DNA from 2 places in the Streptococcus pasteurianus genome. Region 1 is predicted to be linked to the other one. Evidence: predicted binding sites of a transcription regulator. Region 1 holds the regulator's gene; the other holds the start of a gene.
What was found. Region 1 encodes Rex, which represses fermentation and respiration genes when NADH is low (regulators of the CRP and FNR family bind a similar motif). Its sites were predicted from a motif close to TTGTGAANTANTTCACAA; they were not measured.
Positions count from the first base shown of each region.

Region 1 (16,147 bases):
TGCTTGCTGGACTTGAAAAAATTGATTCTGGAGAAATTATTCATAATGGTGAAGTCGTTCCTATCGACCATCTAGAGATGCTTAATTTACTTGGTTTTGTTTTTCAAGATTTTCAGCTTTTCCCTCATTTATCTGTTTTAGATAATTTGACCTTATCGCCTGTAAAAACAATGGGAATGACAAAAGAAACAGCTAAAGAAAAAGCGGTTACCTTGCTTCAACGCCTGGGTCTTGGTGAATACGCTGATGCTTATCCGTATTCGTTGTCAGGTGGTCAAAAACAACGTGTGGCTTTGGCGCGTGCTATGATGATTGACCCACAAATTATTGGTTATGATGAGCCAACATCAGCACTTGACCCAGAATTGCGTCAAGAAGTTGAAAAGTTGATTTTACAAAATCGTGAAGCTGGCATGACTCAAATCGTTGTTACCCACGATTTAAAGTTTGCAGAAAGCATTTCAGATCATATTTTAAGAATTAATCCAAAATAAAGAAAGTTTTACTAGGTGAGTTTATGAAATTCAAAAAAGTTCTTGTGGGCGTTTTGGCGCTTGTATCAACGCTAACTTTGGCGGCTTGTAGTTCTTCATCATCTAAAAAAGCGACGAGTACTGACCAATGGGACACTTACGTCAAAAACGGTGAGATTACTATCGGGTTTGACAATACATTTGTTCCTATGGGGTATGAGGATGAGGACGGAAGTAATGTTGGTTTTGATATTGATTTGGCAAATGCCGTCTTTAAAGAATATGGTATTACCGTCAAATGGCAATCAATTAACTGGGATATGAAAGAAACCGAGTTAAATAACGGAACTATTGATTTAATTTGGAACGGTTATTCTATCACAGATGAGCGTTCTGAAAAGGTGCTCTTTACGGATCCATACATGGTTAATGAGCAGGTATTGGTAACTAAAAAATCGTCAGGCATTACAAGTTTTGCTGACATGAAAGACAAAGTTCTTGGTGCACAGTCAGGGTCATCTGGTTACGATGCGTTCACCTCACATCCAGAAGTGTTGAAGGACATTGTTTCTGGTGGCGATGCGACACAATACGAAACCTTCACACAAGCGCTTATCGATTTGAAAAATGACCGTATTGACGGTTTGTTGATTGATAAAGTTTACGCTAATTACTACCTTGAACAAGAAGGTGAACTTGATAACTACAATATCATTTCAAGTGAATTTGACGGTGAAGACTTTGCCGTCGGTGCTCGTAAAGCCGATAAGACACTTGTTAAGAAAATCAATCAAGCTTTTAAGAAGTTGTATCAAGACGGTACATTTCAAGAAATTTCAAACAAATGGTTTGGTGAAGATGTCGCAACAGACGACGTTAAAAACTAAACGAGGAATAGCAAAACTCTGAGGTTAGCCTCAGAGTTTTTGTTTATTATGATTTTGATAGATTTCTTGTTTAGTCAAAAGTCTAGAACAGCATATTTAGTCTTTTGCTTCAATATTAGAGTTATCGCTAATTGAGGTAATTTGGTGGAAAATAAGATGCCATTCTTCTTTACGACGCCAAATGCTGGTGTGTGATTTATGACCAAGCGTGTAAGTGATGAGTTTTGTTTTTTGGCTGATTGACGTCATTTGAAAATCATCAAAATTGCTCATGTAATGTTTTTTACGGGAAATCATTTCCTCTTTTGAATAAGTTTTTCCGTCATCGTCAATAAGTGTAAAACTATCAGCTAGCAGGTCTTCGTAGTCTGGAATTTTGGAAAGAATGATTTTTTCGTCTTTATAAAGTTTTTTATAAACATTTTCCCAAATTTCATCTTCAGGAATAGCAGCAGGTTCAACGTGAACGTCGGTATCATACACCGAAAATTCCTGACTGAGCAATGTTTCAATCTGTTCGGTAATTTCATGGCTTTCGTAAACAGAAAGGTCTGGATTCATTTCGACGACAATATCAAGGTAAATATTACTTCCGTATGAACGCCCACGTTGAGATTTAACAGCAGTTACTTTAGGAATTTTTAAAATGGCGTCCTTGTATTTTTTTAGCTCTTTTTCATCAAATCCGTCTGATAAGCTAAAGGCGCTTTCCATAAAAATGTCATAAGCCGTTTTCAAGATAAAATAGGTAATGACAATGGCGGCAAGTCTATCAATGATAACAAGATTGAAAGAAGCGGCAACAATAGCAACAGATGTACCAATAGAAGTGACCGCATCAGAAAGATTATCCTTTGCAGCAGCAACCAGAGCACTTGATTTCACCTTTTGTGATAGGCGTTTATTGTGAACATAAACACCATACATAATAATAGCTGAAATGACACCGACGATAGCTCCCTCTGGGTCAATGGCTGTGCTGCTTCCAGAAATGATTTTCTGAATTGTTTGAGACAGCACTTGGAAACCAACGATAAACATGATAAATGATGTAATCAAACTCGCTAAATCTTCAATTTTCCAATGCCCAAAACGATGTTCGGCATCTGCTGGCTTACTGGCTAAATGAAGTCCGATTAGCAGAGCAACATTTCCCAAAATATCAGATAAGTTGTTAAAACCATCGGCAATAAGTGATGATGAATTAAGCGTGTAACCTGCAATTAGCTTGGCGATAGAAATTGTAAGATACGCAATGATACTTACTATTGGACCACGTTTAGCTAACTGAAGATTTTCAGCTGGTGTTGGCATAAGCAATAACTCCTTTGAAAACGATAGTTATATCATAAAATCAATAATTGTTAAAATAAATATTACTCTCTATTATATCATTAGTTTAAGCTTGTCACAAAGAAAATATGATAAAATCAATTATTTAGCGTTGATAGCAAATTAAAAATCTGGAACAAATTCCAGACTTTTGATTAATGGTTATCAAAATAATGTTTTGTTTCTTTTATAATAATTGGTGAAAGTGCTAGTAAGGCAATCAAGTTCGGAATGGCCATAAGCCCGTTAACAATATCAGCGATAACCCAAATTGTTTCTAGGCTGATGTAACCACCCAAAGCAACCATAGCAACAAAGACAATACGATAAACCGGGATAGCTTTGACACCAAATAAGAACTCAAAACAACGTTCCCCATAGTAGCACCAACCAAGAATCGTTGTGAAAGCAAATAAAATCAAACTAATAGTTAAGGCATAAACACCGAAGTTTCCAAAGACAGATGAAAATGCTGATTGCGTGAGCGTTGCTCCATTCAAATTGCTTGACCAGCCACCAGTAACGATAATAGAAAGACCTGTTAAAGTACAAATAATAATGGTATCAATAAATGTTCCTGTCATAGAGACAAGTCCTTGTTCAACAGGTTCTTCCGTTTTAGCAGCAGCGGCGGCGATAGGTGCAGAACCAAGTCCAGATTCATTAGAGAAGATACCACGTGCAATCCCTGCTTGAATAGCTGTGACAACTGTTGCACCAGCAAAACCACCTATAGCAGCTTTTCCAGTAAATGCTGAGCGTAGAACTAATCCTAAACTTGGAACAATATTGTCAAAATGGAAGGCTAGGATTATAAGGGTTGTTAAGATGTAAATAATTGCCATAAAAGGAACAATCTTTTCAGCTACTTTAGAGATAGATTGAATGCCACCAAAGATGATAATACTAACCAACACAGCTAAAATGAGACTGATCACTTTAGGCGACCAACCAACGGTATTGTTAAGAGAGTCTGTAATAGAATTAACTTGTGTAAATGTCCCAGAACCAAAAAGTGCTACCATAACACCAAAGATAGAAAAAGCAATAGCGAGCGGTTTCCAATGTTTGCCCATTCCATTTACGATATAGTGCATGGGTCCGCCTGCGATGTCCCCGTTGGCATCTCGGGTACGGTATTTAATGGCAAGAACGCCTTCGGCATACTTGGTTGCCATACCGAAGAACGCAGCTATCCACATCCAAAATAACGCCCCAGGTCCACCTAACTTAATGGCAGTTGCAACTCCGACGATATTCCCGGTTCCGATGGTTGCTGCGAGAGCTGTTGCAAGAGCTGCAAAGCTTGAAATATCTCCTTGACCTTTAGCTTCAGCTGAAAAGATGAGTTTCAAGGCTTTTGAAAGGCGGAAAACCTGCAACAGACCTAAACGCGTAGAAAGGTAAATCCCAGTTCCGACAAGAAGAACAAGAAGGGGCGGTCCCCAGACAAGGCTGTCTAAAGACGATAGAAAATCATACATAAGTAAAAACTCCTAATAATCATAGCACTTAAATCACTGGTTAAAAGATAAAACCAATTGTTTAACTATTAACCACTAAATGAGTACTAGTCTTTATCTATTTTTCGTATTTTCAGAAAAAATAGAATCATTTCAACTTATTTATTATATAGAGAGAAACGCCGTTTGTCAAATTGTCATCTGAAAAGTCTATATCAATAAAGGATAGAGAAGGCTTGGTTAAGGGAGTTTACAAATCTTTGTCAGAACATAATCATCAAAAAGTTGAGCGAATGAAAAATGCTGTCTATTCACTAAATAAACCTACTGTTATTTAAAAATATATTTAAATAGTAAATCATAGCAACAATATTGTTATAGTATCATTTTTCAAGAACATAGTAATAGAAAACGCCTATATTTCTGGGTATAATACAAGAGTAAATCAAAATATGAGGTGACTATATATGACAAAACAATTTCCAGAAGGATTTTTATGGGGTGGTGCAACAGCTGCCAATCAATTTGAAGGAGCTTGGAATGTTGACGGACGCGGTCCAGCAACATCGGATACAGCGCGTGCCGTTGCTCCAGAAGAACGAAAATCAATGGGAAGTGAATTTAACTCGCCAATGACTCGTGCAAAATTGGATGCAGCTTTGAATGACAAAGAAGGGCTTTATCCAAAACGTTGGGGGGCTGATTTTTACCATCGTTATAAAGAAGATATCGCTCTTTATGCTGAAATGGGATTCAAGACTTTTCGTCTTTCTATTGCATGGTCGCGTATTTTTCCAAATGGTGATGATGCGACACCGAATGAAGCTGGTTTAGCTTTTTATGATAAGGTTTTTGATGAGCTTAATAAATACGGCATCGAGCCACTGGTTACTTTATCTCACTATGAATTTCCAATCCACTTGGTAACAGAATACGGTGGCTGGAAAAATCGTAAAGTGATTGATTTCTTTGTTCGTTATGCTGAAACTGTCTTTAATCGTTACAAAGATAAGGTCAAATATTGGTTGACATTTAATGAAATCAATATCATTGGTATGACTGGTTATTTATCAGGTGGGCTCTTGTTTGATGATGGCAAATTGGACCTACAAGATATGTATCAAGCAGCTCATCATCAGTTTATAGCATCAAGTTTGGCAACAAAAATCGGTCACGAGATTAATCCTGATTTCAAGATTGGGTGTATGTTAGCGCGTATGCAAGCCTATCCTGCGACTTGCAATCCAGAAGACGTCATGGAAGAAATCAAAAAAGACCATGAAAATCTATTCTTCTCTGATGTTCAAGTTCGCGGAAAATACCCAGCATATGCCAAACGTTTCTTTAAAGAAAATAATATCGAATTAGAAATCGCAGACGGTGACCTTGAAATTCTTGAAAAATATCCTGTTGATTTCATGTCATTCTCATATTATATGAGTTCAATTGCTCGTAAGCAAAAAACTGGCGACCAAACAGCAGGAAATCTTATCCTAAGTGAACCAAATCCATATCTTGAAGCTTCTGACTGGGGTTGGCAAATTGACCCTGTCGGACTCCGCATTACGCTTAACAATCTTTATGATCGTTACCAAGTACCACTTATGGTTGTTGAAAATGGTCTAGGTGCTCTTGATACAGTAGAAGAAGACGGTTCGATTCACGACCAATACCGTATTGATTATCTTCAATCACATGTCAAACAAATGTATGAAGCCATTGAGGACGGTGTTGATTTGATGGGATACACTTGGTGGGGTTGTACAGACCTTGTTTCGGCGTCAACTTCTGAAATGTCAAAACGCTATGGTTTTGTTTACGTTGATGCTGACGACCAAGGAAACGGTAGCTTTGACCGCTCGCGTAAAGATTCATTCTTCTTTTATAAAGATTTGATTGCAACACGTGGTGCTAATATTTTAAACGATTAATGATAATAAACTCAGTTGGGCTTTTTCAGCTGAGTTTATTTGCTAGGAAGGAAAATGATATAAATGGCAACAAAATTGTATTTGATGCGCCATGGCGAGACCTTATTTAATACACAAGGGCGGGTGCAGGGAGCTTGCGATTCGCCTCTAACAGATTTAGGTATTCAGCAAGCTCTTCTTGTCAAAGATTATTTTAATGAAAATAGCATTTGGTTTGATAGTGTTTATTCTTCAACGCAAGAACGAGCGACAGATACTGCTAAATTAGTATCTGGTCAATCACAAGTCACCCAATTAAAAGGCATCAAGGAGATGAACTTTGGTGAGTTTGAAGCTCAGCCTGAATTTCTTTTGCCTAAATTTAGAACAGGTGCTAATTCGTTTGAAGATTTGTTGGTGCCTTTTGGTGGCGAAGACATTGTAACTGTTGGTAAGCGGGCTTTGGACAGTATTCTTGAAGTGCTGGCAAACGATGATCATGCTGATAACATTTTAATGGTTAGCCATGGAGCAACGATGTGGGGTATTTGTCTGCAGCTCGGTATTCAATTTCCAGAGGGAGTTGGCTTTTCAAATTGTGCTATTTGTGAGTTCCAATATCATCAAGAACAGTTAGAGTTGCAAAAACTGATTTTACCAACCAAGGCATTTAAGACATATTCATTTGAAAGGGATTAAAAATGGTTAAAACTTTTTATGTAATGCGACATGGTCAAACGCGCTTTAATCTTCAAGGACGTATCCAAGGAGCTTGTGATTCTCCCTTGACTGAACTGGGAATTGAGCAAGCAAAGTCTGCTAGACAACATTTTAAAGAAGAGGGCATTACGTTTACACGTGTCTATTCTTCGACGCAGGAACGTGCTTGTGATACTGCTGAATTAGCAACGGGGCGTACGGATTATATTCGTTTGAAAGGACTAAAAGAAATGGATTTTGGTTCTTACGAAGCACACCAAGAATACCTCAATCCACCTTTACACCGTGAAGATGGTTCAGGTTACCGTGATTATTTTGTGGCTTATGGTGGCGAATCCAATGTTCAAGTTTATGAACGAATGGCTAAGACCATTCGTGAGGTTTTAGAGCAAAGTAGTGATGAAGACCAGCTCTTATTTGTCAGTCATGGTGCGGCAATAACCCAGTTTTACCGCCATGCTACGCTGAATCCGCCAGTTCCTAATAAACGTCTGGCAAACTGTGCCATTTTCAAAATGACTTATGACGGTAAGGATATTATGGTGCAATCAATCTATAATCCAATAGAAAAAGAGTATATTTTTGAAAGGAAAGAGAATGACTAAGACACTCTACTTAATGCGTCATGGAGAAACCTTGTTTAATCAACTTGGGTTGATTCAAGGCTGGTGTGATTCCCCCTTGACGACAAATGGCAAGCAGCAAGCTCAAGCAGCGCGTGATTATTTTCATACTCATCACATTACTTTTGATGAGCTTTATTGTTCGACCGCAGAACGTTGTTCTGATACTTTAGAAATTGTGAGCGGACGTGCAGATTATACACGACTCAAAGGCTTGAAAGAATTTAATTTTGGTCGAATGGAAGGAAAGCCAGAGTATTTACATCCGAATCGTGAACCCAATCAAAAGGGACATGGTGATTTCTTCCTAAAATATGACGGTGAAAGTGAAACGCAGGTAAGAGAACGGGTTAGTGATACTGTTTTTCGTCTAGTGTCGCAATCAGACGATGACGCAACGATTTTAGCAGTTAGCCATGCAGGTGCAATTATGAGCTTTTTTAGTGCTTTAAAATTAGAAAATCACCCTGAATTGCATTTTTCAAATTGTTGCATTTTTCATTACAGTATCACGGATGACACTTATGATTTAATTAGAATCATTGACCCCGTTAGTGGGCAAATTTATGATAAATAGTATTGTTAGCGAGGAATAGCAAAAAGCAGGTTAAAAGAAGTAGATATTTCGTTTTTTCGATAAATTTTGATATGATATAATGAAAGCAACTGAAAATTAGGAGCTGTTATGAAATTCGAGAAAAAACAAGTCTATTATGTTGTACTTGCCTTTGTCCTTTGTTATGCTATCCAAGCTTATTGGAGTAATGGTGCATCAATTGTCGGAACGATTTATAAGGCAAGCTTCCCCTTTTTAATTGGTGCTGGAATTGCCTATATTGTCAACATTGTCATGAGCTTATATGAGATGCTCTACACGCGCGTTATCAAAAATAGAATACTCTTGAAAGCCAAACGTGCGATTTCGATGATTTTGGCATACTTGACCTTTATTTTATTGATTAGCTGGCTTTTTTCGATTGTCCTGCCTGATTTGATTTCAAGCATCAATTCTTTGCTGAAGATTGATACGACCGGCGTTGCTAATTTTATTAAAGAAGTTAGTGATAATAAGGCTATCAAAGAATTACTTGATTATTTTGGAAATTCATCTGATATTACCTCAACCTTTTCAGAGTATAGTCAGCAAATTTTAAACCAAGTGTTGTCTGTTTTAACAGGGCTTTTGACGTCGGTTAGTACGATTGCTTCAACTGTTTTAACTGTTTTTGTTAGCTTGGTCTTTTCGATCTATGTTTTGGCAAGCAAAGAACAATTGGGGCGTCAATTTAATCTTTTGATTGATACCTATCTTGGCACATACGCTGAAAAAGTTCACTATGTCTTAGATATTCTACATCTACGTTTTCATGGTTTCTTTGTTGGTCAAACACTAGAAGCGATGATTTTGGGGAGCTTGACAGCAGCAGGAATGTTTCTATTTAGTTTCCCTTATGCGGCAACAATCGGTATTTTGGTTGCATTTACGGCGTTAATTCCTGTGATTGGTGCTTATATTGGAGCAACAATCGGGTTTATCTTAATTGCCACGCAATCCGTTTCGCAAGCGTTTCTCTTTTTAGTTTACTTGGTTGTTTTACAACAATTTGAAGGTAATATCATTTATCCACGTGTCGTTGGTGGTTCAATCGGATTACCAGGTATGTGGGTCTTAATGGCAATCACAATCGGTGGTGCTTTATGGGGTATCCTTGGAATGTTAGTAGCTGTACCTTTAGCAGCAAGTCTTTATCAAATCATTAAAGACAACGTTGCTAAGCGCCAACAAGCAAACTTAGATAACTGAGATAATATGGATACAATCAATTTACTCTTTTCAATCGATGATGGCTATGTTTCGCAATTTATGGTCACGCTATATTCGATTTATCAAAATAGTAGCAATCATAACTTAGCAGTTTATGTTTTACAAAAGCAATTGTTAAAAAAGAATGATGACATTTCGGAATTCTGTCAAAAATTAGGTGTTCGTTATACGCCTGTTGTGGTTGGTGAGGAAGCATTTGAAGATGCTCCGACGACAGACCGTTACCCTGAGACTATTTATTATCGCCTTTTGGCTCATGAATATTTGCCAAAGGAATTGGACAAGATTTTATATGTTGATGCGGATATTTTGTGTTTGAATGATGTTGTTCCCTTATATAAGCTGAATTTAGGCGATAAACTGTATGCTGCTGCTAGCCATACGTCAGATGGCAATATTTCAGAACTTGTTAATAAACTGCGTTTACGGAATTTTGAGGCAGAAGGGTATTTTAATTCTGGCGTCCTTTTGATGAATTTGGTTGCTATTCGTCAATCGGTACGCCGACAAGACATTTTAGATTATATTGAGCAAAATAATCATCTCTTGTTGTTGCCAGACCAAGACATCTTGAATGCCTTATATGGGCATCAAACCTTGCAAATTCCTGACCAAATTTATAATTACGATGCGCGATATAATATTCTCTATTATACTAGAAGTTCTGGTAAATGGAATTTAAATTGGGTTATTGAACATACGGTGTTTTTACATTTTTGTGGACGAGACAAGCCGTGGAAAAAAGATTACCGTGGACGTTATAGCGCTCTTTATAAACACTATCAACACTGCGCATTACGTTTAAAAAATAAGAAAAATCATTAGAAAAAGTACCTCGACTTACGAATAAATAAGTGGAGGTACTTTTTATTATGTATGCAATTGAAATGAAAGCAGATGCTATGTTGCCACGAGAACGCTTGAGAGACTTAGGGGCAGAGCATCTTAGCAATCAGGAACTATTATCTATTTTATTACGAACAGGAACAAAAGCAACCCCAGTTTTGGAAGTTGCCAATCAAATCTTGAAAAATTTAGATAGCTTAGCTGATTTTCAACACCTATCCCTGCAAGAATTGCAACAAATCAATGGTATTGGTTATGTTAAATCAATTGAAATCAAAGCAATGATTGAACTAGCAAAGCGCATTAGCAAGGCTGAATATATCCAAAAAGAACGCATTATGAGTAGCGAACGTCTAGCGCGTAAAATGATGTTAGAATTGAGTGACCAAAAACAAGAACATTTGGTGGCTATTTATCTGGATACGCAAAATCGAATCATTGAACAACGAACGATTTTTATCGGTTCTGTTCGCCGTTCGATTGCTGAACCACGTGAAATTCTCTATTATGCATGCAAAAATATGGCAACATCAGTTATTATTGTCCATAATCATCCGTCAGGCTCCCCAGAGCCAAGTGAGAACGATCTGCGATTTACTCAAAAAATGAAACGCTCTTGTGAAGATATTGGTATTATTTGCCTTGACCATATCGTCATTGGAAAATACCAATATTACAGCTTCCGAGAAGAAACAGATGTTTTGTAATGTCGTTCACTTTGAATTGCTAATGAGAAAGCAGTAGAAGAAAATCATTCATAAAATATATTCTAAAAAATAAATGGTAAGCAATAAAAAAGATACTTTCGTTTAGAGGAAAGTATCCAGAATGTTTTTGAAGCTAACTTGATAGTTTATTTATTTTGATTAGATTGATTCATGAAATACAGTAAAGTTTGCAACTCACTTGTTAAATCAACGTACTGAACGATGATACCTTTTGGAACATTGAGGTGAACAGGAGAGAAGCTCAAAATACCATGAATACCAGCATCAACCAGTATATCTGCGACTTCTTGAGCTTTTGAACTTGGAACAGTTAAAATAGCTGTTTCAATACCAGCTTCTTGCGCGTGTTTTTTTAGTGATGAGATACCATAGATAGGGATGCCATCTAATGTTTCATGTCCCACCATTTCATTGTCATCAGTATCAAAAGCCATTGAAATTTGCATTTTATTACGATCGTGGAAGCGATAGTGAAGCAAAGCTCGTCCAATATTTCCACAGCCAACAAGAAGAACGTTTGTTGTGGAATGGTCGTTTAAAATATCAGCAAAGAAATTCATCAATTTTTTGACATCATAGCCGAATCCTCGACGCCCTAGCTCGCCGAAATATGAAAAATCTCGACGTACGGTTGCAGAATCAATTCCCATAGCATCTGCGATTTGTTTAGAACTCGCTTTTTCGACATTATCTGTATTGAATCGCTTGAAAATACGATAATAAAGTGAGAGTCGTTTAGCTGTTGCTTTAGGAATAGATTTCTCAGTAGTCACAATATCATCTCCCTTTTACTTTTTAATACTATTGTATCAAAAAGTTTGTGAAAACAGAAACAAATTTAACGAAATAAGCGAAAAAACGACTTAAATTAACAAAAAATGTTAGATATTAAGTCGTTTTTAGAGTTAAAAGGGTTATTAAACACGTTTTTTTGTGAAAATATCGCGTTCCACAAGACTGTCCATTAAGAAATAAAATTTTTCTTGAAGGATTTTATTGTCCTCAGATTTGAAGATATTGACAAAACGCAGACCAGATTTATCAGTAATGCTGAGTTTAAAACCTGTCAAATCTTTGTTGATCGTAATTTTCAATGGGAAACCATCACCAGAATTAGGTACTTTTTCCAACAAGCGTGTCAATTCGTAGTTTCCAATACGATTTTGTGAAAATGTGGTATCACGAAGCGTGTATTTTTTGATGTTATCGCTAATAGCATAACTATAAAGACAGTTCTCTAAAGTAATTTCTTTTTCAAATGCCATCTTATTTTCCTACAATTTCTATTAGTTTTTGAGCGAGTTGTTGGATTTCGCTGATTGTATTAAGCTCTGAAAAGCTAATGCGAATAGATTCTGTTAAACGTGGAGAATCGTCACCATAAATGCTAGACAAAACATGACTTGGATCGACCGTTCCAGCAGTACAAGCAGAACCTGTTGAAACGGCAAAACCTGCTAAATCAAGTTGCGTTAAAAGAATGCCGTTGTTTTGATTTGGAAAACCGATGTTAAGAACATGCGGCATTTTATGTTGGCTTCCATTGATATAATAATCCAAACCAGAAATGCCATCAAGGAATGCTTGACGAAGTTCTTGAACTTGTTGATAATTTTCATATTTATGAGCAATGGCGTCAGACAAAGCTTGTGCTAAACCGGTAATACCAATCATATTTTCCGTACTAGCACGGCGTTTCTCTTCTTGTTCACCGCCATGAAGCAAGTTATCAAAATGCTGTGGTGTTGAGTAGAGAATACCGACACCTTTTGGTCCATGGAATTTATGAGCAGAAGCTGAAAGAAAATCAGCTTTGATTTCTTCAGGAAAGACATCAACTTTACCAACGGCTTGAACGGCATCAATATGGAATGCGGCTTGGTGATCTTGAAGAAGTTCTCCAATTTCTTTAACAGGAAGAAGATCACCAGTTTCGTTATTAGCAAACATGATGCTAACCAAAATAGTATCATCACGCAAAGCATCAGCAACTTGCTGTGCAGAAATATGACCATTTTCAGGTTTTAGATAAGTCACTTCAAAACCAAAGCGTTTTTCCAGGTATTCCATGGTGTGAAGAACGGAATGATGCTCAATAGCAGTAGTGACAAGGTGTTTTCCTTTAGCTTGATTAGCAAGGGCGTAACCTTTGATAGCAGTATTATTGCTTTCGGTTGCACCAGACGTAAAGATAATGCGGCGTGGATCAGTTTTTAAGGCTGAGGCAATCATTTGGCGGCTCGAGCGTAGGCGTTGGTTAGCTTGACGTCCAATGCCATGAATACTTGAGGGATTACCAAAATCGTTGATCATGACTTCTGTCATTGCATCAATAACAGAAGGTATGAGAGGAGTAGTAGCAGCATTATCGAGATATATCATATATTAGTTAATCCTTTGTAGCGTTATATGAGAATAATGGGCTGAGTGGTGATTTTTCGTGAATACGAATAATCGCGTCAGCAATTAATTTACTTGCTGAAAGATATTTAATATTTTTTGGCAAGCGTTCTTTAGTAGCGACAGAGTCAGTTACTAAAATTTCTTTAATAGGAGCAGTATCAAGGCTTTCAGCAGCACCGCCAGCAAATAAACCGTGACTTGCTACGGCATAGATTTCTGTTGCACCATCGCGTTCTACGATTTTAGCAGCTTCAGCAAATGTTTTACCTGTGTTCAAAATATCATCGATAAGGATAGCTTTTTTACCAGAAACTTCACCGATGATATAACCTTCTTCGCGGTGAGAATCGTCTTCTGCATAATCAATGATTGCGATTGGTGAATCAAGGTATTGTGCTAAGCTACGGGCACGTTTGATACCAGAGTTTTTAGGGCTAACAACGACAACATCTTCACCTTTTAGTCCTAATTCACAGTAGTATTGAGCAAAAAGTGGAACAGTAAAGAGGTTATCAACTGGAACATCAAAGAATCCCTGCACTTGAACAGCGTGAAGGTCAAGTGTTAATAGACGATCTACGCCCGCTTTAACCAACATGTTAGCAACAAGTTTTGCAGTAATTGGTTCACGTGATGCAGCAATACGGTCTTGACGTGAATAACCAAAATAAGGGATAACCACGTTAACTGTGTTTGCACTAGCACGTTTACAAGCATCAACCATAATCAAAAGTTCCCAAAGGTTGTCATTAACAGGGTAGCTAGTAGATTGGATGATGTAAATATCATCTCCACGAACTGTTTCTTCAATGTTAATCATGATTTCGCCGTCTGAAAACTTACGTGTTGACACTTTTCCAAGTGGGACACCAACTGTGTCCGCAATCTTTTGTGCAATCTCTACGTTAGAAGAAAGAGAAAAAAGCTTGAATTGTTTGTCGGCGTAATGTTCTGCCATGATATAAATAAACTCCTTTAAAATTAATACTTATATTCTATCAAAAAAAATGAAATAATTCAGCACTTTCTCATGAAAAAGCACCTTAAATTCGTTTTAGAGTCGCGCTGAATCGAGCGACTTTACTTTTAGCGTACTTGAAATCGATAGTATGCTCGGCTAAGAAGTTGTCAAAATCTTTCTTACCTTGTTCGGCATTTTCAACTTCCAATTCAAGTTCGTAGTCTTTAATACCAGCGTATTGGTTGCTATCAAGTGCCATTAGACCAATTTTAGTCATTGTTTCACGGCGTGTTGTTGTAAGACTGCCAAAGTTTTTAAGACTTGAGAGTTTAACCCCGTTCTCTTCGATAAGGTTTAGAAAATCAACATCTGGAAATTTTCCAGATTTGATGATTTCTTTAGCATCTGCAACACTCAAATTATAGTTATATTCTAAGTTGCCAACTTCTTTTGGAATTTTTAGTGTTATTTCTGCACGGTTGGGCAAGGTTCTAATACGTAACGACATACGATTAGCCTTCATATCAAAGTTTTCTGAGTCGAAGTAGTAGTTTGTCTGTGTGACTGGTGCTACGTGTGAAAACTGATTATTGAGACGATTAAATTCGTCTTTAGTGAGTAAGGTTTTGTACTCAATTTCAAGGTGTGTCATAAATAAATTTCCTTTTTTTCACCATTAGATTTATGGTATAATTAGTTTATTATATTAATTCTATACAAAAGTCAATTTTTTGACAAGGATTGGTCATGTCTTTCGTGACAGGTCCATTAGGAAGGAAATGTGATGGACTGGGAAAAATTTTTAGATCCTTACATACAGACAGTTGGGGAGTTGAAGATTAAACTACGTGGTATTCGTAAGCAGTTTCGTAAGCAAAATCGCCATTCTCCAATTGAATTTGTAACTGGTCGTGTAAAATCAGTTGAAAGTATCAAGGAAAAAATGGAACTTCGGGGGATTAAACCTGAAAATATTGCACAGGATTTGCAAGATATTGCAGGTGTTCGTGTTATGGTTCAATTCGTAGATGATGTTGATGAAGTTCTAGCTCTTTTGCGTGGTCGTCACGACATGACAATTGTTCAAGAACGAGATTATATCAATAATATGAAAGCAAGTGGCTATCGTTCTTATCATGTTATTGTAGAGTATCCAGTAGATACGATAGATGGTCAAAAAACGGTCTTGGCTGAGATTCAAATTCGAACATTAGCCATGAATTTCTGGGCGACAATTGAGCATTCATTGAATTATAAGTACAAGGGTGAATTTCCAGATGAAATCAAGAAACGCCTTGAAACGACAGCAAAAATTGCGCTTGAATTGGATGAAGAAATGAGAAAGATTCGTGAGGATATTAGAGAAGCACAGCTTTTATTTGATCCCGCAAGTCGAAAATTAAGTGATGGTGTAGGAAATAGCGATGACACAGACGAATATTACAGATAAAGTGACACGAGTAGCTATCGTGGCAAACGGAAAATACCAAAGTAGGCGAGTTGCTTCAAAACTTTTTGCGACCTTCAAGGAGGACAAGCGATTTTATTTATCTAAGAAAGACCCTGATATTGTCATTTCTATCGGTGGTGATGGTATGTTGTTATCAGCGTTTCACATGTATGAAAAAAATCTTGATAAAGTACGCTTTGTCGGAATCCATACAGGACACCTTGGCTTCTATACGGATTATCGTGATTTTGAAGTTGAAAAATTAATCGAAAATTTGCATGCTGATAAGGGACATAAGGTTTCTTATCCTATTTTGAGGGCAAAAGTTACCTTGGACGATGGGCGTGTGGTTAAAGCGCGTGCGTTGAATGAAGTAGCCATTAAACGTATTGAAAAAACGATGGTTGCGGACGTGGTTATTGATAACGTACAACTAGAACGTTTCCGTGGTGACGGTCTTTCGGTATCGACACCAACAGGAAGTACAGCCTATAATAAATCATTAGGTGGTGCGATTTTGCATCCG
Region 1 covers NZ_CP039457.1:942,206-958,352, forward strand. The annotation lists gene E8M05_RS05035 (amino acid ABC transporter ATP-binding protein) at 1-494, shown strand, start outside; gene E8M05_RS05040 (amino acid ABC transporter substrate-binding protein) at 518-1,360, shown strand; gene E8M05_RS05045 (cation diffusion facilitator family transporter) at 1,457-2,674, opposite strand; gene E8M05_RS05050 (alanine/glycine:cation symporter family protein) at 2,848-4,176, opposite strand; gene E8M05_RS05055 (glycoside hydrolase family 1 protein) at 4,623-6,086, shown strand; gene E8M05_RS05060 (histidine phosphatase family protein) at 6,150-6,764, shown strand; gene E8M05_RS05065 (histidine phosphatase family protein) at 6,767-7,390, shown strand; gene E8M05_RS05070 (histidine phosphatase family protein) at 7,383-7,985, shown strand; gene E8M05_RS05075 (AI-2E family transporter) at 8,094-9,212, shown strand; gene E8M05_RS05080 (glycosyltransferase family 8 protein) at 9,219-10,058, shown strand; gene radC (RadC family protein) at 10,106-10,786, shown strand; gene E8M05_RS05090 (redox-sensing transcriptional repressor Rex) at 10,933-11,580, opposite strand; gene E8M05_RS05095 (DUF1831 domain-containing protein) at 11,725-12,072, opposite strand; gene E8M05_RS05100 (cysteine desulfurase family protein) at 12,074-13,189, opposite strand; gene E8M05_RS05105 (ribose-phosphate diphosphokinase) at 13,197-14,168, opposite strand; gene E8M05_RS05110 (CYTH domain-containing protein) at 14,254-14,823, opposite strand; gene E8M05_RS05115 (GTP diphosphokinase) at 14,956-15,621, shown strand; gene E8M05_RS05120 (NAD kinase) at 15,596-16,147, shown strand, end outside.

Region 2 (16,147 bases), 710 kb from region 1:
TAAACGAAAAAGTAACTACGGTTTCTATTCTTGCTAATGGTGGTCACGAACAAGTAGCAGAAAGCTATCGTGCCTTGCTTCCATTCATTCGTACACAATTTGTCGATGAAATCACAACGACACGCGTAAATGATTCAGCTTGGGCAGATGGTGTGTTCGTTCCAACAGAAGAAGTTCTTGCAAACCTTGACAAACAAGCTCAAGCCCTTCTATCAGCAATCGACTAAGTCAAGTCATATAAAAAGCTCATTGTCAGCCGTAATAGTTGATAATGAGCTTTTTTATATTGGGGATACATCGAAATATCAAATTGATGATATGAACAACTATATTCTATATCAAATTATTAATTAATGGAGAGTAGTGTTGTTTTTTTGCCCGACAAGGAACAACACAATTGCCACGATTCCAGAGACAAAGCCACCAATGCCAGCGATAACACCGATTATGGTGACAGCGCTAGAGATAATACCATGGGTACCTATGCGACTTAGCAAGCTAATCAGGTTAAGTGACAACCAACTCATTGCCGTCAAAGCAAGGGACAAGAGTAACATTTGATTATGTCGTTCTAATTTCACCATAAACTTTCCTCCTCAAGAGCTTTCTTTGTTTGAATAGTATTATTTATTGCTAATACTAATAAGCTAACTATATCACAATAAAGGCGTGACTTACGATATTCTCAAATATGAAATTTATTTCCCCAAAAATCTCATATTTGAGAATAAATATATACTTTTAAATGAAGATGTTTTTTTATTACGAATGGTTTTGCTAAAATGGTATTTAAGCTCACCTTAGCCACAAAAAAGCTCATTGTCAATTTCTGCGAAAGACAATGAGCTTTTTGTTTTATTCGATAATTAGCATACCTTTTTTAATGGCAAATGGATTTTTCTCATCGATTCGATCGTAGAACATGATACCGTTGGTGTGGTCGATTTCGTGTTGAACGACGATTGAATTATAACCTTTGAGTTTAATGCGATGTTTTTCACCATTTTTATCAAAGTAATCAACGGTTACACGCGAGTGACGAACCACATAGCCTTCGACAACACGGTCAACAGACAAGCATCCCTCACCATCAGCAAGCGCAGCATCTTGAACAGAATGTGCCACAACTTTTGGATTGTACATGACTTCTTGTAAGCTATAAGCATCTTTTGGTGGATTACCGTCTTTGTCCTCAGGATTTGGAACGAGAACAGCAATGATGCGTTTTGAAATGTCTAATTGTGGGGCTGCTAGACCAACACCACCACGCAAGCCCATTTTTTCAGCTGTCACAGGGTCTTGTGAGTTTTTCAAGAATTGCAACATTTTTTCGCCTAGAATAATTTCTTCATCAGACAAAGGAAACGTTACTTCTTCGGCAACCGCACGAAGTGTCGGATTGCCTTCACGAATGATGTCATCCATATTGATTAAATGACTTGGTTTTGCTAATTTTTCAATAACTGACATATTTTCTCCTCAATTTATTCTATAATAACAATATAGCACAAAAATGCGGAACGAGAAAGTTAAAGGCTTAATTAGTGATTTTTAGGTCAATCAATTGTGTCATGTCTTTGATGTAATAATAGGGTCTGCGTTTTTCGATGATTCCTGTATCAATCAGTTCATGAATGACACGCAGTAAATGACGGTAGCTGACGCTAAATGAATCAGCAAGGCTTGTCAATTCTAATTTGAAAACACCTTTTTCCTCGATAGCCAAGATATGCGTTGCTAGGCGTTCTTTCAATGTGTAATTTAAATTCGTTGATGCGCGAATATTTTGCTCGTAGAGAGATTGTGCTAAGCCCTTGCTCAAGTTTAAAAGTAGGGCATTGTCAGAAAGCAATTGTTCACGAATACCAGCTAAAGGTAATTGGATAATGAGAGTATCCTCAAGAGCGATGACAGATGATACGACAAGCTGGTCTGTTAATAACTCGATATCACCAATTAAGGTTGGCTTTTCTTTAATGTCAAGAATGTGTTCTTTTCCGTTAAAAAGTCGGCGAACGATTTTGAGTTTTCCATTGGCAAAGTAAGAGAGTGCTGTTAATGATTCGCCTTGATGACAAATGGCATCCCCAGCAGATAGTTGCAAGACTTGCAATTTATCAAAATAATGAGTAGGGAAGATTTTTTCTAGCTGATATTCTTTAATATAGGCTTCTAATGACACGTATATCTCCTTTTAATTGTGACAAAAGTCATATTTTTATGCGTTAACTTTGATTATACTTGATTTGATGAAAAAAACAAGTAAGGAGTTCGTATGAAAGCACTTTTGGAGAAACTTAGTCTTTTGTCGCTGTCTCTTATGTTGGTTTCGACCTTTTCGACGTCAACAGCTCTGCCGCAAATGATTTCAACTTTTCAGCAACAAGGCTATGCTGCAAGTCAGGTTGAAATGCTGTTTTCCATTTCCTCTTTTGCCATTATGGGAATGTTGGTGATAAATCCATTCTTGGACCGTTTTCTGTCAGAACGCAGCAGTATCATTTTAGGGCTGTCATTCATTGCATTTGGTGGAAGTTTGCCTGTTGTTGGCAAAACGTATGCGTTGGTTGTCGTCTCACGTGTGCTTCTAGGAATGGGAATTGGTCTGATTAACGCGCGTGCGATTAGTATCATTAGCGAAAATTACCAAGGAAATGAGCGCGCACAAATGCTTGGCTTTCGTGGGTCGTTTGAAGTGTTAGGCAATGCTTTTTTAACAGCTCTGGTAGGCTTTTTAGTGCCGTTTGGATGGTCATGGGCGTTTATCGTTTATCTTTTTGCCTTACCTATTTTACTGTTTTATTTGCTGTTTGCTCCAAAACGAGCCGTTGTAGCGGAAGTGGCTAGCCAAAAAACATCAGCTAAATTTACGAAAAAAGATATTGTGTATATTGTCGGATTGTCTTTATTGGCAGGATTTGTGATTAATATTAATAGTGCTAATAGCCTTAGAATTCCAGTTATCGTTGACCAACTGCACCTTGGAAGTCCACGCCAAGCTAGTTTAATTTTGAGTGGCATGATGTTAATGGGAATTCTCTCTGGTATTTGCTTTGAAGGCTTATTAGCACGATTTAAGAAACAGCTGATAATTGTTTCCTTGCTTCCATTTGCCCTTGGGTTGTTTATGCTTGGTGTGGCACACAATCTCTGGTTAATGCTTATCGGAACAATGCTTTCAGGGTTCTGGTACAGCATTGTGGTTACAAGCGTCTTTAGCAATGTGTCAAATAAAATATCGCCACAATTGATTGGACATGCGACAACTTTGGTTCTGTTATTTTGTAATTTTGGCGGAGCTAGCGCAGCCATTGTCCTCAGTCTTTTTTCAAAAATCAATCCACAACCTGGTTTTGCCTTTGTGATTTATGCTATTATTAGCCTAATAATCAGCCTTATCTTGATGTTTAAAACACGCTTTTTAAGTCAAAAATGATACAATAAACCTATGAAAATGATACAAAGGTTACAATTACTAGAACATCTAACACCAACAGAACAGATTTTAGTAGATTATTTAAAAGAAAATCCAGAAGAATTTATTGGTTTAAAACCAAAGGAAGTCTCAGATAAACTTTTTATTTCTGTTTCGACCATTTACCGCTTGATTAATAAGCTGGGATTGCGTGGGGTCAATGACTTGAAATTACTTTTGCGAACAGATCTCCAACAAGGTCAAAATCACCAAGTCTCAGATATTGATTTTCCAATTTTAGAAACGGATACGCACTATGAAGTGATGTTGCGGTTAAAAGAGGTTTATGAGCGAACAATCGAGGATACCTTGGGGTTAGCAGACCCAGAAACGTTGGTTTTTGCCGTTGAAAAAATGTCAAAAGCAAACATCATCGACATTTATACTTCATCAGCGAATTTGTATTTTGCGGAGAATTTTCAATTTCAAATGCAGGAGATTAATCAGCTGGTGACGGTACCAAAAGACGACTATATCAAGAGTTTGACAGCGACAAACAGCGATAGTAGTCACTTGGCTTTCGTGATTTCGTTTGGTGGTCGTGGCTCTTCAATGGAGGCCTTTTGCAAGATATTGAAGAAAAATCAGGTACCTATTATTCTCTTGACATCAACACAAGGAAATCCCTTGACAGCTTATGCTGACGATATTATTTACATGGCTTCTTCTGAAAATCACTACAATAAGATGTCGTCATTTTCGACACGAATGACCTTACTTTATTTGTTAGATAGTTTGTACTCTTTGTATTTTCAATTAAATTACGACCAAAATTTGGCATTCAAATTGGAAGCTTACGAGCGAATGACCAAAACGAAAAAAGAATAAAAACTTGGTAACTACTCCTAATCCCTATCTGACTAGGATTTAGCCCAAGCTTTTTTGTTTGCTATAGGTGAGATTCGCAAATGCTGGATAGGTAATCTGCCCATAGCAAAGTCTATTAAACGGTCAATTCTAAACGATTCCCTTCGGGGTCACAAATGACGGATTCGTAGTAACCGTCACCAGTTGTTCGGGGTTGACCTAAAACATGATAGCCATCGTTTTCAAGCTGTGCCGTTAACTGATCAACGGTTTCTTTACTACCAAGTGAAATGGCTAAATGAGCAAAGCCAAGACTCTCATCAACGCCTTCAGAAATGTCCTCGCGATGACACAATTCCAATCGAGCAGCATTGTCAGGGAAGCTTAAAAAGTAGGAAGAAAAACCTGTTCGTGGATTGTGATAGCGTTTGGATGCCGTTGTTTGAAAGTATTTAGCAAAAAACTCTTTCATCGTTTCTAAATCACGTACCCAAACACCGATGTGTTCAATTTTTATCATTTCTATCTCCCGTTTAATCAAATGGTAAAGTAATCTCGTAACGTTTCAGCGATACCGTCCTCGTCGTTAGAAAGGGTAATAATATCGGCAATATCTTTCAATTCTTGCACAGCGTTTGCCATTGCTACCGCAGTTCCAGAATAAGTCAGCATACTAGCATCGTTTTGTCCGTCACCAAAAGCAATCATATCCTCTGGTTGATAACCAAGCGGTGCTAAAACAGTATCCAAGGCTTTTGCCTTGTCGATTCCTTGAGCAGTAAATTCATAATAAAAATCTGCCGTAAACATTGAACTGAGTTTGCCTTCAAATGGTGCAGCAATTTCTTTGTAATGTGTAGCAAGATAATCGCTACTGCCAGCCAATAAGATTTTATTGAGCGGGAAATCAGCAAAGGCAGCCAAATCACGCTTTTCAGCTAGCAAATATTTACCGCCACGTGATTCGTATTCAATGATATTAATGTCTAGATTCTTTTTCTCCCAGTGAATCATGTTGTTATAGACATCGTTGACGTACATATAATCCCCTTTGCTAATCATTGGGATGACATCAAATTGTTTCACGTGTTCAAGAACTGCTTGTCCTTCTTCAACTGTCATGGTTTGATTGAAAAGAATATCGCCAGATTCACAATCCACTACCACAGCGCCATTATAAGCCACTAAAAGCCCGTGGTGCTTGTCCATTGCTAATTCTTTAGCAAAATCCTGCATACCACTTACAGGACGACCAGAAGCCAAGATGAGACGTGCTCCTTGTTCTTGAGCGGCTAAAAGAGCTTCTTTTGTTTTAGGAGTGATTTTTTTCTCGCTGTTTGTCAATGTTCCGTCAATATCCATGATAATTAAAGATTTTGTCATAAGAGTTCTCACTTTCTTGTTGTTTGATTTCAGTATAGTTGATTTTGGAAAAGATGAAAATAGCTGAGTGTTGTTTAGAATGTTCTTGTCATTTTTTCTGACGTTCTTGATAAATTTTTGAAAAAAGTTTTTCAAACAGATGACTTCCAAACAACTTTTAGATGACCTTAGCTAAAAACATTAAAAACCTTTGACAAAAGCAGCAGTAATCTGCTACAATAAGGACTGTCGTATGACAAGTAACTTTTTCTTGGTTGTAGGAGACGCCAAAAACCTACGACTCGGATGAAGCAATATAAAGGAGAAAAATATTATGGCAATCTCAAAAGAGAAAAAAAATGAAATCATTGCTCAATACGCACGTCACGAAGGTGACACAGGTTCAGTTGAAGTTCAAGTAGCTGTTCTTACTTGGGAAATCAACCATCTTAACGAGCACATTAAACAACACAAAAAAGACCACGCAACTTACCGTGGATTGATGAAAAAAATCGGTCACCGTCGTAACTTGTTGGCATACCTTCGCCGCACAGACGTTAACCGTTACCGCGAATTGATCGCATCACTCGGACTTCGTCGTTAATCAGACGCCCAAGTCAACTAAAAGCTTCTTGGATTTTTCCAAGGGGCTTTTTTGTATTTTCCAAAATGATTTCTCTTTAAAATGGTAAATTTCACAAAAGATGAAAACAAACAATAATAACCTTGAGATGATTAAATAAAATGAGATAATCGTGTCAAAAGTGATAAAAAAATTAATGGAATAAGGTTTGTGGCGTTTTATTTGTATTCCCTTACAATGCTTTTATAATAAAAATGAAAAAGCTTACAAAAAATACTTGACTTTTTTTGAAAAAAGTTTAATATAGTTGGTGAAGAATATCACAATGATTGATAGTTGAAGAACTTAACCTTTGATTTTGTGTAGTGAAGAGAGTTTTTTGACCTCTGTTGAGGTTTTAGACGACTATACAGGCTTTGTTTTTATCTTGGTGTCATTCATTCATTGTTCTTCTTAAAAATTGAGGCACTTATTTTAAGGGTACTTATATGGAGGTTTTCTTAATGGCTAAAGCAACAAATGCAGATGTAAAGAATAACGAGTTGAGCGCTGAAGAAGTAGCTCAGCAGTACACAGGGGCTCTTGTCGATAAAGCTCTTGAAGCTGAGCGCGTTTATGCAACTTATTCACAAGAACAAGTTGATAAAATTGTAGCAGCTATGGCTCTCGCAGGTTCTGAAGCTTCGCTAGAATTGGCAAAAGAAGCACATGCCGAAACTGGTCGTGGTGTCGTTGAGGATAAAGATACTAAAAACCACTTCGCAACAGAATACGTTTATGAACGTATCAAAAATGAAAAAACAGTTGGCATCATTGGTGAAGATAGGGTTTCTGGAAGTATTCAAATTGCAGCCCCTCTCGGTGTTTTAGCAGGTATTGTCCCAACAACAAACCCAACATCAACAACAATGTTTAAAATTTTGGTGGCGTTGAAAACACGTAATGCCATTGTTTTTGCATTCCACCCACAAGCACAAAAATGTTCAGCTCATGCAGCAAAAATTCTTTACGATGCTGCGGTGAAAGCTGGTGCTCCGGAAAATATTGTCCAATGGATTGAAACACCATCAATCGCTAACACAACAGCCCTTATCCAAAACAAGAAAATTGCTTCTATTTTGGCAACTGGTGGACCTGGTATGGTAAATGCAGCCCTTAAATCAGGTAACCCATCAATGGGTGTTGGTGCAGGTAATGGTGCTATCTATGTTGATGCAACTGCTCATATTGACCGCGCTGTGGAAGACTTGTTGTTATCAAAACGCTTTGATAATGGTATGATTTGTGCGACTGAAAATTCAGCAGTCGTTGAAGCGCCAATTTACAAGGAATGGTTGCAAAAAATGCAAGATAAAGGTGCTTACTTAGTACCTAAGAAGGACTACAAGAAAATTGAAGACTTTGTTTTCAATGACAACCATGGTGTAAACGGTCCTGTTGCCGGAATGCCAGCAACTTGGATTTGTGAACAAGCTGGTGTGAAATTGCCAGAAGGCAAGGACGTTCTCTTGTTTGAACTTGACAAGCAAAACATCGGTGAAAAACTATCATCAGAAAAATTGTCTCCACTCCTTTCAGTGTACAAAGCTAAAGATCGTGAAGAAGGTATCGAAATTGTTGAAGCGCTTCTTGATTATCAAGGTGCAGGACACAATGCCGGTATCCAAATTGGTTCACAAGCAGATCCATTTGTAGCAACATATGGCGATGCCGTGAAAGCATCACGTGTCTTGGTTAACCAACCAGATTCAGTCGGAGGTATCGGTGATGTCTATACAGACGCACTTAAAGCCAGCTTAACACTTGGAACAGGATCATGGGGGAAAAATTCATTGTCACACAATCTTTCAACTGGCGATCTCTTAAATATCAAGACTGTTGCGAAACGTCGTAACCGTCCACAATGGATTCGCTTACCAGAAAAAACTTACTACGAAAAGAATGCTATCTCATATTTGCAAGATGAATATGAACCAATGCAACGTGCTTTAATTGTAGCAGACCCAGGTATGGTTCAATTTGGATTTGTTGACACTGTCCTTGCTCAATTGGCATTGCGTGATGAAAAAGTCGCAACATCAATTTACGGAACAATCAAACCAGACCCAACTCTTGGACAAACAATCGAAATTGCAAAACAAATGCGTGATTTCAAACCAGATACAGTCATTGCAATTGGTGGTGGCTCTGCTATTGATGCATCTAAAATTGCACGTTTAATTTATGAAGTTTATCTTGACCGTGGTGATGAATTCCTTGATAGTTATGATGCTGTTAGCGAATTTTTCCTTGAATTGCAACAAAAATTCATTGATATTCGTAAACGTATTGTGAAATTCAAACATCAAACAACAACACGCCTTTTCTGTATCCCAACCACATCTGGTACAGGTGCTGAGGTGACACCATTTGCGGTTATTACTGATGATTATACACACGTGAAATACCCACTTGCTGATTATGAATTGGTACCACAAGTTGCTATTGTTGATCCAGAATTTGTTATGACTGTGCCAAAACGTACAGCAGCTTGGTCAGGATTAGATGCTTTGTCACATGCTCTTGAATCTTACGTATCAGTTATGGCATCTGACTTTACACGTCCATGGTCTCTTGAAGCTATCAAGTTGATTATTGAAAATCTTGAAGATGCTTATAACTACGATCCTAAGAACCCAACACTTCGTGGTGAAAAAGCTAAAGAAAACATGCATTATGCAGCAGCTATTGCTGGTATGGCATTTGGTAATGCTTTCTTAGGTATCAACCATTCACTTGCTCACAAAACAGGTGGTGAATTTGGACTTCCACACGGTTTAGCTATTTCAATCGCAATGCAACATGTTATCCGCTATAACGCTGTATCTGGTAATGTTAAACGCTCAGTTTACCCACGTTATGAAGAATACCGTGCTCAAAAAGATTACGCAGATATTGCGCGTTATATTGGTCTTAAAGGTAAAGATGATGCAGAATTAGTTGAAGCACTTTGCGATCGCATTGATAAATTGATGCATGCTGTTGACGTTGAACCAAAACTTTCTGCTAATGGTGTTACAAAAGAAGCCTTTGATGCAGCAGTTGATCGTTTGGCAAGTTTGGCATATGATGACCAATGTACTCCAGCAAACCCACGTCAACCATACATTTCAGAATTGAAACAACTTTTGATTGATATGTTCTAATATTAGTTGTTTAGTTAGCAGTCAATACCATAAAAGCCTCCATTTGGGAGGCTTTTATGGTACAATAAGGGTATGATATTTGGAATTTTAGCATTTTGTTTTATTTTAATGGGACCGCTAGGGTTGATTTTTCTTGGTTTGAGTTTGTCAATTGGTCACCGTTGGAAATATATGTGGCTTTTGTCACTAGCATTCGGAATTGTGTTTTTAAGTTCCTTTATTTTCATGGCAGAACAAACAATTGTTTTTTTAATACTGATGATACTAGGTTCTTTTGGAATGGGATTTACTTGCCCGAATCGATTTAGCAAACGGAGTCGAATAGCTTTATTTGTCGTGGCTATTTTGGTTTTGGTATTTTATCTAATCGTCTTTTGGATAATTAGTGGAGTTCTTTCAAATATTTCTAGTGGGACAACGATTTAAAGGAGAATATTATGATTTGGTCATTAATTGTCGGATCGCTTATTGGGATGATGGCTGGTGCAATTACCAATAGAGGAGAGTCTATGGGTTGCATTTACAATATTTTTGCTGGTTTAGTTGGTTCTTTTGTTGGTCAAAGTTTATTTGGCTTTTGGGGACCATCGTTAGCTGGTATGGCAATTTTACCATCGATTTTAGGAGCTATCATTGTTATTGCAGTCGTTGATTTATTCTTTGGCAAGTAAAACAATGATATATTTTGGTAAGAAGTAGTTGTCAACTGACAACTGCTTTTTAGTATTCTTAAAAAACTATGCTACAAGCTCTGCTATTTCCCATAAAATGTGATAAAATGATAGAGATACGTGGTTTTATGCAAAGACGAGTTTATAAGTCTTTTACAGACTGGTTTTTGTAGAAAACGGACGTATCAAAATAAAATATCAGAGGAATAAATATGTCAAAACAAACTTTTGAAACAACTTTTGCTGGCAGACCACTTGTTGTTGAGATTGGTCAAGTTGCTAAACAAGCCAATGGCGCTGCTGTGGTACGTTATGGTGAATCAACCATTCTTAGTGCAGCTGTCATGTCTAAGAAGATGTCAACAGGTGACTTTTTCCCACTTCAAGTTAACTATGAAGAAAAAATGTATGCAGCTGGAAAATTCCCTGGTGGTTTCAATAAACGTGAAGGACGCCCAACGACTGATGCGACTTTGACAGCGCGTTTGATTGACCGTCCGATTCGTCCAATGTTTGCAGAAGGCTTCCGTAATGAAGTTCAAGTGATTAATACCGTTCTCTCTTACGATGAAGATGCTAGTGCGCCAATGGCGGCTATGTTTGGTAGTTCACTTGCTTTATCTATCTCAGATATTCCATTTAACGGACCTATTGCAGGCGTTCAAGTAGCTTACATTGACGGTGAATTTATTATCAATCCGTCAGCTGCACAAAAAGAAGCATCACTTCTTGAGTTGACTGTGGCTGGTACAAAAGATGCCATTAATATGGTTGAGTCTGGTGCCAAAGAATTGTCAGAAGACATCATGCTTGAAGCGCTTCTTAAAGGGCACGAAGCTGTTCGTGAACTGATTGCTTTCCAAGAAGAAATCGTCGCAGCTGTTGGTAAAGAAAAAGCTGAGGTTGAATTGCTTCAAGTTGACCCAGAATTGCAAGCTGAAATTATTGCAGCTTATAACGCTGACCTTCAAAAAGCAGTTCAAGTTGAAGAGAAAAAAGCGCGTGAAGCAGCGACAGAAGCTGTGAAAGAACAAGTCATTGCTGTTTACGAAGAACGCTACGCTGACGATGAAAATTACGAAACTATCATGCGTGACGTTGCTGAAATCCTTGAACAAATGGAACATGCGGAAGTCCGTCGCTTGATTACTGAAGACAAAATTCGTCCTGATGGTCGTCGTGTTGATGAAATTCGTCCATTGGATGCTGAAATTGATTATTTACCAAAAGTTCACGGTTCAGGTCTTTTCACACGTGGACAAACACAAGCATTATCAGTTTTGACCCTTGCTCCAATGGGAGAAACACAAATTGTTGACGGTCTTGACCCAGAATACAAGAAACGTTTCTTACATCACTACAATTTCCCACAATATTCAGTTGGTGAAACAGGACGCTATGGCGCTCCAGGTCGCCGTGAAATCGGTCATGGTGCCCTTGGTGAACGTGCTCTTGCGCAAGTTCTTCCTAGCTTAGAAGAATTTCCATATGCAATCCGTCTTGTAGCTGAAGTATTGGAATCAAATGGTTCATCTTCACAAGCTTCAATCTGTGCGGGTACTCTTGCTCTTATGGCTGGTGGTGTACCAATCAAAGCTCCAGTAGCAGGTATTGCCATGGGATTAATTTCAGACGGTAGCAATTACACAATCTTGACAGACATTCAAGGTCTTGAGGATCACTTTGGTGATATGGACTTTAAAGTTGCTGGTACACGTGAAGGAATTACAGCGCTTCAAATGGATATTAAGATTGAAGGAATCACCCCTCAAATCTTAAAAGAAGCTCTTGCTCAAGCTAAAAAAGCTCGTTTTGAAATCCTTGATTTGATTGAAGCAACTATCCCAGCACCACGTGCTCAATTGGCTCCAACAGCACCAAAAATTGATACAATCAAGATTGACGTTGATAAAATCAAAGTTGTCATCGGTAAAGGTGGCGAAACGATTGATAAAATTATCGAAGAAACTGGTGTTAAAATCGATATTGACGATGAAGGAAATGTATCTATTTATTCATCTGACCAAGCTGCAATTGACCGCACAAAAGAAATCATTGCTGGTTTAGTTCGCGAGGCTAAAGTTGGTGAAGTTTACCATGCCAAAGTTGTTCGTATTGAAAAATTCGGTGCGTTTGTTAATCTCTTTGATAAAACAGATGCCCTTGTTCACATTTCAGAAATTTCATGGTCACGTACGGCTAATGTTTCTGATGTTTTAGAAGTCGGTGAAGAAGTCGATGTTAAAGTCATTAAAGTTGATGATAAAGGTCGCGTTGATGCTTCAATGAAGGCTTTGTTACCACGTCCACCAAGATCTGAGAAAGAATACAAAGAACATTCACCATTTGGTGGACACTTGCGTGATCGTAAAGAAAAGCATGACAAAATCGACTGATTGTCTGTCTTAAAGATCATTCTTTATAATTTTGGAGTTTTATCATGACAAATACAAATGAACTTGATATCCGTTTGCGTGCCTTTATTAACGCACCAGACAATTTTTTAGATAGTGTTGCTCTTGTTAATGCCTTGCATAACAACTCTGTCTTAGCCAGTGATCAGCCTTATACTCTTGAAATTGATGGGCAAAAGGTGACACCTGTTTTTTCAGACAAAGATGACCTTGAAACATTTAAAACAGAACAAGCTAGTGCTCTACAACAAAATTGGGTGGAACGTTCAACGCTAGATGTTTTGAGAGAAGTTGTTGAAAAAGGATTGACAGGACTTGTTTTTAACCTCAAAAAGACAGGTGATTTTGGCAATTCAACCATTTTTAAAAGCAGTGAATTGATTCAATTTTTGAATGTTTACACAACTATCCTAAACAAACTCATGGGAGAAGAAAATCTCGCCGCAGATGTTTTGGATAAATATTATTTAGTACCTGCTTTTGTTCACCCACGTGATGACAAAAGTTTTAATCGCATGTTTCCAACAATGTCAACACCAGAAGGCAAAAGCTATGTGCCTGCTTTCTCAAACCTTCAAAGTTTTGCTAAATGGTATAACCACAACGATTTTGGTTTGCCATTCCGTAAAGCACAAGGAAGTGTTTTAACGTGGCGTTTGGCAGATATTTACCAACCAGGACATGGCGAAAATGACATTGACGAAACCGTAGGAGTTGCGATTAATCCATTTGACGACCAACAAATCTTAGTGGATTGGTCTGAAATTGACGAAGACGAATAAAGGAAAGGAGAAGATATGGGTTGGTGGAAAGAAACCATAGACATTGTTAAGAAAAATGATCCAGCGGCTCGTAGCTCTCTGGAAATTATCTTAACGTATCCCGGTATTAAAGCACTAGCTGCACATCGTTTATCGCATTTTTTGTGGAAACATGATTTTAAATTAATTGCTCGTATGCACAGTCAATTTTGGCGCTTTTGGACACAAATTGAAATTCACCCAGGAGCTGAAATCGCTGAAGGAGTTTTTATTGACCACGGTTCAGGGCTTGTTATTGGAGAAACAGCTATCGTGGAAAAAGGAGTTATGCTCTATCATGGTGTAACCCTTGGTGGAACAGGTAAAGATGTGGGAAAACGTCATCCGACCGTTCGTGAAGGAGCGCTTGTCTCTGCTCACGCTCAAGTCATTGGTCCTATTGAAATTGGAAAAAATGCTAGGGTAGGTGCTGCTGCCGTTGTAGTTGCGGATGTTCCTGCTGATGTCACAGTTGTCGGGGTTCCTGCAAAAGTTGTTCGTGTCCACGGTAAGAAAGACGTGGATGCTATTCATAACATGGAAGAAAATCGTGAATATTACACGTCTAAACTTGAAGAATCACGCTATTAAAGCTTGCATTCCTCAAAAATTTAGACAATATGAATAGTTTAAGAATGAACTATAAAAGGGGAGAAACAGACATGACAATTAAAATTTATGATACAATGACCAGAAGTTTGCGAGATTTCGTGCCGATTACTGAAAATACGGTTAATATGTATGTCTGCGGACCAACGGTTTACAACTACATTCATATTGGAAATGCTCGTAGCGTTGTGGCATTTGACACCATTCGTCGTTATTTTGAATACCGAGGCTACAAGGTTAACTACATTTCTAACTTCACAGATGTTGATGACAAAATCATCAAAGGAGCTGCTGAAGTTGGTATGGACACCAAAGCTTTTTCAGATAAATTTATCGCCGCTTTCATGGAAGATGTCAAACAACTCGGTGTGAAACCAGCAACTAAAAATCCTCGTGTCATTGATTATATGGATGAAATTATTGACTTTGTGAAAGTTTTGGTAGATAAAGGTTTTGCTTACGAAGCTAATGGTGATGTGTATTTTCGCGTTGCAAAAAGCCAAAACTATGCAAAACTCGCTAATAAAACACTTGCTGACTTAGAAGTTGGAGCTAGTGGTCGTGTTGATGGCGAAGGAGAAATCAAGGAGAATCCCTTAGACTTTGCCCTTTGGAAATCAGCCAAACCAGGCGAGGTTTCATGGCAAAGCCCATGGGGAGAAGGACGCCCTGGTTGGCATATTGAATGTTCTGTTATGGCGACAACCATTCTTGGTGATACGATTGATATTCACGGTGGTGGAGCTGACTTGGAATTTCCTCACCATACCAACGAAATCGCCCAATCTGAAGCCAAAACAGGAAAAACATTTGCCAATTATTGGATGCACAATGGTTTTGTAAATGTGGATAATGAAAAAATGTCAAAATCTCTTGGAAATTTTGTAACTGTTCATGATATGTTAAAAAACGTTGATGGACAAGTTTTAAGATTTTTCCTTGCGACACAACAATACCGCAAGCCAGTGAATTTCACTGAAAAAGCTGTTCATGACGCCTCTGTTAATCTTAAATATTTGAAAAATACTTTTACATTGCCACTTACTGAAGAAGCCGATGCTGCTGAATTGGCAAAATTTAAAGCTGATTTTGAAGCAGCTATGGATGATGATTTCAATACGGCAAATGGTATTACAGTCATTTTTGATATGGCAAAATGGATTAATTCAGGTAATTATAATCAAGCAGTCAAAGATACCTTTGCTAAGATGCTTGCTGTATTTGGTATTGTGTTTGAAGAAGAAGTCTTGGATGCTGATATTGAAGCACTTATTGAAAAACGTCAAGCTGCGCGTGCCAATAAAGATTTCGCAACAGCAGATGCCATTCGTGACCAATTAGCAGCACAAGGTATTAAGCTTCTTGATACCAAAGATGGTGTGAGGTGGACACGTGACTAACAAGGTAGATGTCAATCTAATTAATGGTATTGCCCTTGCTTTTGAAGGTGACGCGGTTTATTCTATGTATATTCGTAAGCACTTGATTTTTCAAGGATTAACAAAACCAAATCAATTGCACCGCAAAGCAACCAAATATGTCTCTGCTAAGGCGCAAGCTATGCTAATTAATCTTATGTTAGAAGCTCGGCTATTGACCGAAAAAGAAGAAGACATCTATAAACGTGGTCGCAACACAAATAGCCACACCAAAGCTAAAAATGCGGATGTCGTGACTTATCGCATGTCAACAGGCTTTGAAGCAGTCATGGGATATCTTCATATGACTGGCCAAATCGAACGCCTCGAAGAACTAATCGACTGGTGTATTCAAGCCATTGAGAAAATAGAAGACTAGCTATAAATAAAAATAACAGCCAGTTCTCGCATGAGAGCTGGTTTTCGTGATATAATAACACTATGAAAAACAGAGAATTTAATGAAACTAATGACATTGTTTACGGTGTTCATGCCGTAACGGAGAGTTTGACGGCTAATACAGGAAATAAACTCTACATTCAAGACGATTTACGCGGAAAAAATGTTGATAAGATAAAAAACTTAGCAGCAGAGAAAAAAGTATCTATTTCTTGGATGCCTAAAAAAACACTTAACGATATGACAAATGGAGCTGTTCACCAAGGATTTGTTTTGCGTGTTTCAGAATTCGCCTATGCAGAATTGGACATGATTTTGGATAAAGCTGCGCAGGAAGAAAATCCGCTCATTCTTATCTTGGACGGACTCAATGACCCACATAATTTTGGCTCAATCTTGCGAACAGCTGATGCAACAAACGTGA
Region 2 covers NZ_CP039457.1:234,098-250,244, forward strand. The annotation lists gene E8M05_RS01405 (NADPH-dependent FMN reductase) at 1-227, shown strand, start outside; gene E8M05_RS01410 (hypothetical protein) at 351-584, opposite strand; gene def (peptide deformylase) at 856-1,470, opposite strand; gene E8M05_RS01420 (cyclic nucleotide-binding domain-containing protein) at 1,538-2,182, opposite strand; gene E8M05_RS01425 (MFS transporter) at 2,276-3,436, shown strand; gene E8M05_RS01430 (MurR/RpiR family transcriptional regulator) at 3,449-4,303, shown strand; gene E8M05_RS01435 (VOC family protein) at 4,419-4,802, opposite strand; gene E8M05_RS01440 (Cof-type HAD-IIB family hydrolase) at 4,820-5,665, opposite strand; gene rpsO (30S ribosomal protein S15) at 5,979-6,248, shown strand; gene adhE (bifunctional acetaldehyde-CoA/alcohol dehydrogenase) at 6,731-9,412, shown strand; gene E8M05_RS01455 (hypothetical protein) at 9,485-9,838, shown strand; gene E8M05_RS01460 (GlsB/YeaQ/YmgE family stress response membrane protein) at 9,850-10,083, shown strand; gene pnp (polyribonucleotide nucleotidyltransferase) at 10,296-12,479, shown strand; gene E8M05_RS01470 (SseB family protein) at 12,524-13,279, shown strand; gene cysE (serine O-acetyltransferase) at 13,295-13,888, shown strand; gene cysS (cysteine--tRNA ligase) at 13,960-15,306, shown strand; gene E8M05_RS01485 (Mini-ribonuclease 3) at 15,299-15,703, shown strand; gene rlmB (23S rRNA (guanosine(2251)-2'-O)-methyltransferase RlmB) at 15,766-16,147, shown strand, end outside.
Region 2: the regulator Rex is predicted to act here: its motif matches at 6,536-6,553, upstream of adhE (bifunctional acetaldehyde-CoA/alcohol dehydrogenase).